2 regions of the Brochothrix thermosphacta DSM 20171 genome follow, and region 1 is predicted to be linked to the other one. Evidence: a T-box and tRNA genes for the amino acid it is inferred to sense, from the RefSeq annotation. Region 1 holds a T-box; the other holds one or more tRNA genes.

Region 1 (4,357 bases):
TTGTAAATTCCAGAGACTATACTTAATTTATAAGTTAACTACCACTTAACTTTTTCATTTTTCTCTAATTCCTCCCCCAATAGGAATAGTAGATTAAACCCACCGTCAATTTTGATGGTGGGTTTCTTATTGATAAAAACAGCCTACACTTTTTAATAGTTTATCCGTAGAAAAAAGGCAGTTAGACTTGCTTAACTATTATTCACAATTTGTTAATAATTTGGCAATTGTTTCGCAAAATCTACAGACTATACTATATTTATAGGTTATCTACCACATAACTTATATACACTTCATTTTTTTCATTTATTCCTCCCCCAATAGGAATATTGAATAATAAAAGAGCAACACCTTCCCCAATAGGTGTTGCTCTTTTTTATATCTTTATTATTCTTCCACAAACCGCTTCTACTTCTGCATCGTGCGTCACAATAATGACGGTACAACCTGTTTGGTTCAATTTTTTCAACAGTTGTAATACGCGTTCTCTATTTTTCTGAGTGTAGGAAACTTTCCTTTGTTTTTTACAACAGGTAATTCTTATTAGAAAAACATAAGTCTATTTAACCGCTATAAATCTTTATACAAACAAAAAAAACACCCTGACAATGTTGTCAGAGTGCTACTTGTTCTTTGAAAATCACAATTCACTTGGTGCTGATTGAACGGTTTTCGCTTTTAGTTTGCTACAATGTTAACTAATTTATTTGGTACAACAATTACTTTACGGATTGTTTTACCAGCGATGTTTTCTTGGATAGCTTCATCTGCCATCGCCATTGCTTCAAGTTCATCTTTCGCTAAGCCATTTTTTATTTCAACGCGGCTTTTCACTTTTCCGTTGACTTGGAAAATAACTTCAACTATATCTTCGTGCAACATCGCTTCATCATGTACTGGCCAAGCTACATAACTAATGTCTTCTTCATGTCCTAGTTTTTGCCATAGTTCTTCACTCATATGCGGAGCGATTGGCGCTAACAATTGTAAGAAGCCTTCAATGTGACCTTTATATACTGTATCTGCTTTATATGCTTCATTAATGAATACCATCAATTGTGAAATTGCTGTATTGAAATGCAACACTTCATAATCAGCTGTTACTTTCTTCACTGTTTGATGATAAACGCGGTCAAGACTGCCGTCATTCGTTGCTACGATTTTATCTTGTACTTTTTCAGCACGTTCGTCAATTAACAAACGCCAAACGCGGTCTAAGAACTTACGTGCCCCATCAAGTCCATTGACACTCCATGCAATACTTGCATCTAATGGCCCCATGAACATTTCGTAAACACGCAATGCATCTGCACCATATTGCTCAACTACATCATCAGGATTAACAACGTTTCCACGAGATTTACTCATTTTTTCATTGTTTTCCCCTAAAATCATACCTTGATTATACAATTTTTGGAAAGGTTCTGGTGTGGGTACAACTCCGATATCATAAAGGAATTTATGCCAGAAACGTGCATAAAGCAAGTGTAATACCGCATGTTCTGCCCCGCCTAAGTACATATCTACTGGCAACCATTCTTTCAGTTTTTCAGGGTCAGCTAACATCTCTTTGTTATCTGGATCAATATAACGTAAGAAGTACCAGCTTGATCCTGCCCACTGTGGCATTGTATTTGTTTCGCGACGTCCTTTCAAACCTGTTTCAGGGTCAACAACATTCAACCATTCTGTGGCATTTGCCAATGGTGATTCTCCTGTACCTGATGGTTTTATATGTTCCATGTATGGCAAGTTAACTGGTAATTCTTCTTCTGGAACAGTTGTCATTGTACCATCTTCCCAGTTAATAATTGGAATTGGCTCGCCCCAATAACGTTGACGAGAGAATACCCAATCACGAAGGCGATAAGAAACTTTTGTTTCTCCGTGTTTATTTTCTTCTAACCATTGAATTGCTTTTTCAATCGCATCTGCCTTGTTCAAACCATCTAAAAATTCAGAGTTGATGTGTGTCCCTTCGCCTGTAAAAGCTTCAGTTGCAACATCGCCACCTTCAAGCACTGGAATAATTGGCAGATCAAACGTTTGTGCAAACTCATAATCACGTTCATCGTGTGCAGGAACAGCCATAATAGCGCCTGTACCATATGTTGATAATACATAATCCGCAATCCAAATCGGTACTGCTTTACCATTAACTGGGTTAATTGCATAAGCACCTGTAAAAGCACCTGTTTTTTCTTTTGCTAAGTCAGTACGCTCAAGGTCACTCTTCAATGCTACTTCTTTTTGATAAGCTTCCACGGCCGATTTATTCTCAGCTGTTGTAATTTTTTCTACCAACGCATGTTCTGGTGAAAGCACACAATATGTTGCGCCAAATAATGTATCTGGACGCGTTGTAAATACAGCAAACGAAGCATCATGGTCTTTAACGGCAAAATTAACTTCTGCTCCATAAGAACGACCAATCCAATGACGTTGCATTTCTTTAATGCTTTCCGGCCAATCAACCAAGTCCAAATCATCCACTAAACGATCCGCATAAGCTGTGATTTTAAGCATCCATTGGCGCATAGGGCGTCTTACAACCGGATGTCCACCTCGTTCACTCAAGCCATTGATGACTTCTTCATTCGCCAATACAGCACGTAATTCTGGGCACCAGTTGACTGCGACCTCATCAACGTATGCCAAACCTTTATTATAAAGTTGGATAAAAATCCATTGTGTCCATTTATAGTAATCTGGATCTGTCGTATTAACTTCACGGTCCCAATCATAAGAAAAACCTAATGAGTTAATTTGACGACGAAATGTTTCAATATTTTCAGCTGTAAATTCCTTGACATCATTTCCTGTGTCGATTGCGTATTGCTCAGCTGGTAATCCAAAAGCATCCCAGCCCATTGGATGAAGCACTTTAAAACCTTGTGCACGTTTCATTCGCGCTAAAATATCAGTTGCTGTATAACCTTCAGGGTGTCCAACATGCAAACCAACGCCTGAGGGATAAGGGAACATATCTAATGCGTAAAAATTACCTGCTGTTCCGCCTTTTTCAGTTTTAAAGGTACTTTGTTCTTTCCAGTATGATTGCCATTTTGGTTCAATCAAACGATGATTAAATGTCATATTATTATCCCCTTTTTCATATTATTAACGATGATAGTTACCGTTTTTGGACATAAAAAAACGCCCCAAAAAGCCATCAATCGACTTTTCGGGACGAGAATTTGCTTCCCGCGGTACCACCCGGCATTAACACACCAAAATATAGTGTATCCACTTCAATTTCTTAACGCGAAATGCACGTCTCCAACTACTCTTTTCACTGGAGCACTTAAGGATGAGTTCACAATTCGTGTTGATTAGCTCGCACCACCCGCTAACTCTCTCAACAACACAGCCTTGCTACTAGTTCCTATCATCGTTTTTATTCTATACTCCTTATTGTAGTCAATAACTGCCTATTAAGCAAGTGTCAGATTGAATAAAACTACTTACATATGCGGTTAATTCTCACTTAGGTGTATGTTCCAAAAGTGCATAATAAAAATTAAACTGTTCTTTTATGCATTAGAACTACTTATTAAGGATTTTATAGATGCCTTAATAACGTGCACCAAACAAAAACGAACTTACTCCATTAGTGAATTCGCTTTTGTTGTTTTTTGTATAAAGCGAAAGAGAACGCATTAATCGTTCTCTCTTTGTTTATAGCTAGGAATGCTTCTTTCTGATTTTATTAACAATTAAAGTAAGCACTATATAAATAATTGTAACTACACTATATTTTCCCAGAAAAAAGAAAATCCTTTGAGGGTTTTCTGTTGGTACTGTAAAACATATATCACCAATCGCTGTGACGACGAATATTATCATAGCTACTATAAATAACTCTTTCATCAATTTAACCTCAACCTTTCTCTGATAAATATCTATCGATCAGGCTAACGCCTAATTTTATTAATAATTGCTGTAAGAGCTGAATAAATAACGATTGTGATAACAAACTCTCCCACAAAAAAGAATACTCGTTGGGGATTCTCTGTTGGAATTGTGAAGAATGTTTCACCAGTAATCATAACGGTGAAAATGATAATGCCTCCTAGAAAAAAATTTCCCATAAATTAGGACCATACCTTTCTATTAAATATCTATATAGCCATTATTTTTTTCTTGTCTCGCTTGTCTATTTGTTTGGCAATCATGCCACCAACACCTGAAAAATTAAGTGTAAATGTAACAGCGCCTACAACCGCCCAAGCAAGTTTAGGTGCTCCCCATGCAGTCAATCTACTTTTCACAGTACGACTAAAGACTCTGGCAGCTTCTTTCTTGCCTTTAATGCGGATATAATCAGCAAATGCTCCAACACCAACACTAACAGCCA
Region 2 (4,357 bases), 400 kb from region 1:
AAATCCAAAGGCTGGATCAACAAAACGGGTTGCATACGTGCTAAAAGAGCCTGATACTGGTAAATAAGTTGCCATTTCACCTAAGCTAGTCATCAGGAAAAAAACCATTAACCCAATACCAACATAAGCGACGAGTGCACCACCAGGACCTGCCGTTGAAATTGCTGAGCCACTCGCAACAAACAAACCTGTACCAATACTACCTCCGATGGCAATCATCGATAAATGACGCGTTTTCAGTTGGCGTTTTACACCCTGTGTCTTTACCGTATGATGTTCATCTAATGCCATAATTTTTCCACCTTTCGTTTACTTTTAATCCTTTTGAATTATAGAACATGTACAATGGTAGCTAAAAGAACGCCAACAACATAGGACATGCTAATATAGTAAATAAATGTATAAAGCTCTTTTTGCTTCAATAGTTTAAAACTTTCTAAACTAAATGTTGAAAAAGTAGTTAAACCACCAAAAAAACCAATAACAACTAACAATAATTGTGTTTCATCTGGTTTTTGCAAAAGGTATGCCGCCATCGCATAAGACCCTACCATATTAACGATAAAGGTTGCTAATGGAAAGATTCCTTTATATACAAAAGAGATTATTTGTGTCACGAGATATCGACATAAGGCACCTAAACCAGCGCCTAGACCAACAAGAAGAAAACTCATCCTTTTGTCCTCCTCTTATTTAGAAGTTTATGTACAAGATAATAAGCAAGTTGAATCATCAAAAAACTACCGATTAAACTTACTGAGAAATAACTTAGCGCGAGTACGATCTCTCCTGCTTTAAATAACCGTACAAAATCAATGCTGAATGCTGAAAAAGTTGTAAACGCACCGATAAATCCAGTGCCGATGGCCATAATGATCATTTTAGGTATTTTAGTTGCGATACTCATATATTCATTCACAATAACCAAAACAAAACAACCGAGTAGATTCACAATTAACGTCCCGTAAGGAAAACCATCGCTTTGAAATAACAAACCAATGCCATAACGTGACATTCCTCCAAGTGAACCAAATAAAAACATAAGCAAATAGCTCATTGTTCTCCTCCTTATACTCTTAAAAAATAAAAAAGATAGCCAGATATAATCTGGCTATCTTTAACTATGCGGCCAAGAGGACTTGAACCTCCACGCCCTAAACGGGCACCAGATCCTTAGTCTGACGCGTCTGCCAATTCCGCCATGGCCGCTTACACTTGCATTACTTATATTACCGTAATTAACTTTCGCTGTCAACAGCTTTTATGTATTTCTTCTTTTTTTATTCGATTTAACGTATATTATTTGCTTATTTATTCAAAAAAAAACAGTTACCTTTAAGCATAGTAACTGTTTAATACTAATTAAATCCAAATTTTCACAATTAAATATGCAAAAAACAAAGCGGAGATTACCCAAGTCATTTTGGATATTTGTTTAATTTTCCCTACAAATACTTTTACAAGTGGATACGCTACAAAACCAAAAGCTAATCCATCTGAAATACTCATAGAAAAAGCCATCATTACAATCATTAAGAACGCTGGGAACCATTCGCTCAAATCAACCAAATTGATAAAACGAATATTCTGCATCATTAAACAACCTGTGATGATAATGACTGGTGCTAAGGCAGAGCTTGGAATAAACGATAGTAATGGAATCATAAAAATAGCCGCTACAAAACAAATACCAACCGTTATGGCAGTGATTCCTGTACGTCCACCTTCTTGAATTCCCGTTGAACTTTCTGCAGCTGGAATAGTCGGACTTGTACCTAATAAACTTGAAAAGAGCATCACAATACCGTTAACACGAAAAGCCTTTTTAAAACGATGATTATCGATGCCAGGTAATATGCCATTAAATAATCCCATAGATTCAAAAATTAAAATCATCGCTAAAGAAAAAGTCCCTAATATAAAGCCACCTGATAAAAAGCCGCTAAAATCTAATTTCCCAACAATTTGAGGATAATCAGTAATTGCTTGTAACGAAAATAGACTCTTTTCTCGTGGAATAATATTGAATACATTCGTAATTACTGTTGTGATTAGTATTCCTATAAAGAAACTCCCTTGAATTCCTTTAAAAAAGAGAAATAATGTTAAAACCAAGGTAAACAAGGTCATTAATAATAACGGTGATGAAAAATCATTTAATTGCATAAAGGTATGATCACCTTTTACAATGACACTACCTTTCTCTAATCCGATTATAACTAAGAACAAACCAATTCCTGTTGTAATCGCATGTTTTAAACTTTCTGGCACTGCATCTGCTAATAAATTTGTTAATGGTGTATATGCAACAATTAAATAAATAACACTTGCAGAGAAACTTACAGCCAATGCCTCTTGCCAGCTCAGTTTCAATGAATAAACAAGCGTATATGTAAAAAACGAATTGACTCCCATCCCTGTCGTAATGACAATGGGTACTTTAGCAAATAAACCGATTGCAACACAACCGATAATCGAAATAATGATAGTACCAAATACACTGAGTTCTGGAGGAATTCCTGCTTCTGCTAAAATCATTGAGTTCACAATAATTACATAAGATATCGCAAAAAATGCTGTTAAACCAGCGAGTACTTCTTTTTTGTAATCGACCTTAATTGGATACTTTGAAAACATATGACACGCTCCTTGTATTTAAATTACAGCTGTTCAAATGCATCGCATCGTTGCTTACTATTTTAAGACAAAGCAAATAATAAACGTGTTATTATTCATGCGACCCATGAGTTATCTATAATTTAAGTTGTTCTATTATTTTTTGTTATTAGCTTAACATAGTTATGTAAGCGTAAAGCAATGCACTATTTATTTTAACACGTTTAGTACACAAATAGTTTTTATTAATTATATAAATAATTAAGCTATACTAATGCATGATTTCCAGACGATTCTTCATATCTTTAGAATACTTTTAAATTCACGCAAATAAAAAAGTCTCTATTATAAATAGAGACTTAAGAACTGGGGTGGCAGGGATCGAACCTACGCATGATGGAATCAAAATCCATTGCCTTACCGCTTGGCTACACCCCATAAACTGGCGGTCTGGACGGGACTCGAACCCGCGACCTCCTGCGTGACAGGCAGGCATTCTAACCAGCTGAACTACCAGACCGTTTAATAAGTTGTAAACTACTTTGTTACTTGTCACAAAACTACGTTTAAAAAAACTGGCGGTCTGGACGGGACTCGAACCCGCGACCTCCTGCGTGACAGGCAGGCATTCTAACCAGCTGAACTACCAGACCAATAAAAGTGACCCGTACGGGATTCGAACCCGTGATACCGCCGTGAAAGGGCGGTGTCTTAACCGCTTGACCAACGGGCCTAAATATAAATACGGAGAAAGAGGGATTTGAACCCTCGCGCCGCTTTCGCGACCTACACCCTTAGCAGGGGCGCCTCTTCAGCCACTTGAGTATTTCCCCTAAAAGAAGTTATCTCTTGACTACTCTTAGTATTATATAGGCTTTCTCCGACATCGTCAATAGTTTTTAAGAAACTATATTAATTTGTCTGAAAAAAGTTTCTCTAAACTAAAAAAGTGTCGTAGAAAACTTCAGTTGTTATTTGTCAGTTATTTTTTTCAATCTACCTTTACACTTACCACAAACATATTTTACAACATTAAGCTGTTTCTTACGATGATAAATAAAATGGCATGTTTGACATTCGTATTGATGATCATTCGCTGTTTCAATTCGTTTACAGAAACGGGTTCCTCCAACAGCTCTTAACATTGTTTTGAAATCAACATCACGGTGCTGGTATCCTTTTCCTTGAAGATGTAAATGATAATGACATAGCTCATGCTTCATTATTTTTTCAAAATATTCCTCACCATAGGCATCTAAATATTTATGGTTCATTTCAATAGCATGTGTCGCTAATAGATACCGACCGCCCGTTGTCTGCAGTCGTTTATTAAAACGCGCTTGGTGAACAAAAGGATGTCCGAAAAAAACTTCAGACACCCTTTCCATCCATTGTTGTAACTGTTCATCCGTCATTGTTATGCTTTAACACGCGGTTGAATCATCGATAAAGCAACACGTTGTTTGTTTGTATCAACGCTTACAACCCAAACGGTTACTATATCACCCACTGAGACTACTTTCATTGGGTCTTTTACAAATTTATCGCTGAGTTTAGAAACATGAACTAAACCGTCTTGTTTCACACCAATATCGATAAATGCACCAAAATCAACAACGTTCCTAACAGTGCCTTGTAATTCCATACCTTCTTTTAAATCAGTCATCGATAATACATCTTGGTGTAATAACGGCGCTTCCATATCGTCGCGTAAATCTCGACTCGGTGCTTTCATTGAAGC

What was found. A T-box is a leader RNA that pairs with one kind of tRNA and senses whether it is charged. The one in region 1 lies ahead of leuS (leucine--tRNA ligase), so its partner is inferred to be a tRNA-Leu.
Region 2: it encodes a tRNA-Leu, which carries the amino acid that the T-box ahead of leuS (leucine--tRNA ligase) is inferred to sense. The anticodon was not compared.

What each region holds. Positions count from the first base shown of each region.
Region 1 covers NZ_CP145608.1:1,135,017-1,139,373, reverse strand. Annotated here, with positions in the region: gene leuS (leucine--tRNA ligase) at 679-3,096, opposite strand; T-box leader at 3,183-3,401, opposite strand; gene V6S17_RS05865 (hypothetical protein) at 3,915-4,091, opposite strand; gene V6S17_RS05860 (hypothetical protein) at 4,122-4,357, opposite strand, start outside.
Region 2 covers NZ_CP145608.1:735,366-739,722, reverse strand. Annotated here, with positions in the region: gene V6S17_RS03795 (amino acid permease) at 1-291, opposite strand, end outside; gene V6S17_RS03790 (fluoride efflux transporter FluC) at 330-674, opposite strand; gene V6S17_RS03785 (fluoride efflux transporter FluC) at 671-1,057, opposite strand; tRNA gene V6S17_RS03780 (tRNA-Leu) at 1,125-1,209, opposite strand; gene V6S17_RS03775 (NCS2 family permease) at 1,363-2,637, opposite strand; tRNA gene V6S17_RS03770 (tRNA-Gln) at 2,983-3,054, opposite strand; tRNA gene V6S17_RS03765 (tRNA-Asp) at 3,060-3,136, opposite strand; tRNA gene V6S17_RS03760 (tRNA-Asp) at 3,193-3,269, opposite strand; tRNA gene V6S17_RS03755 (tRNA-Glu) at 3,278-3,349, opposite strand; tRNA gene V6S17_RS03750 (tRNA-Ser) at 3,362-3,449, opposite strand; gene V6S17_RS03745 (SprT family protein) at 3,588-4,031, opposite strand; gene V6S17_RS03740 (Tex family protein) at 4,034-4,357, opposite strand, start outside.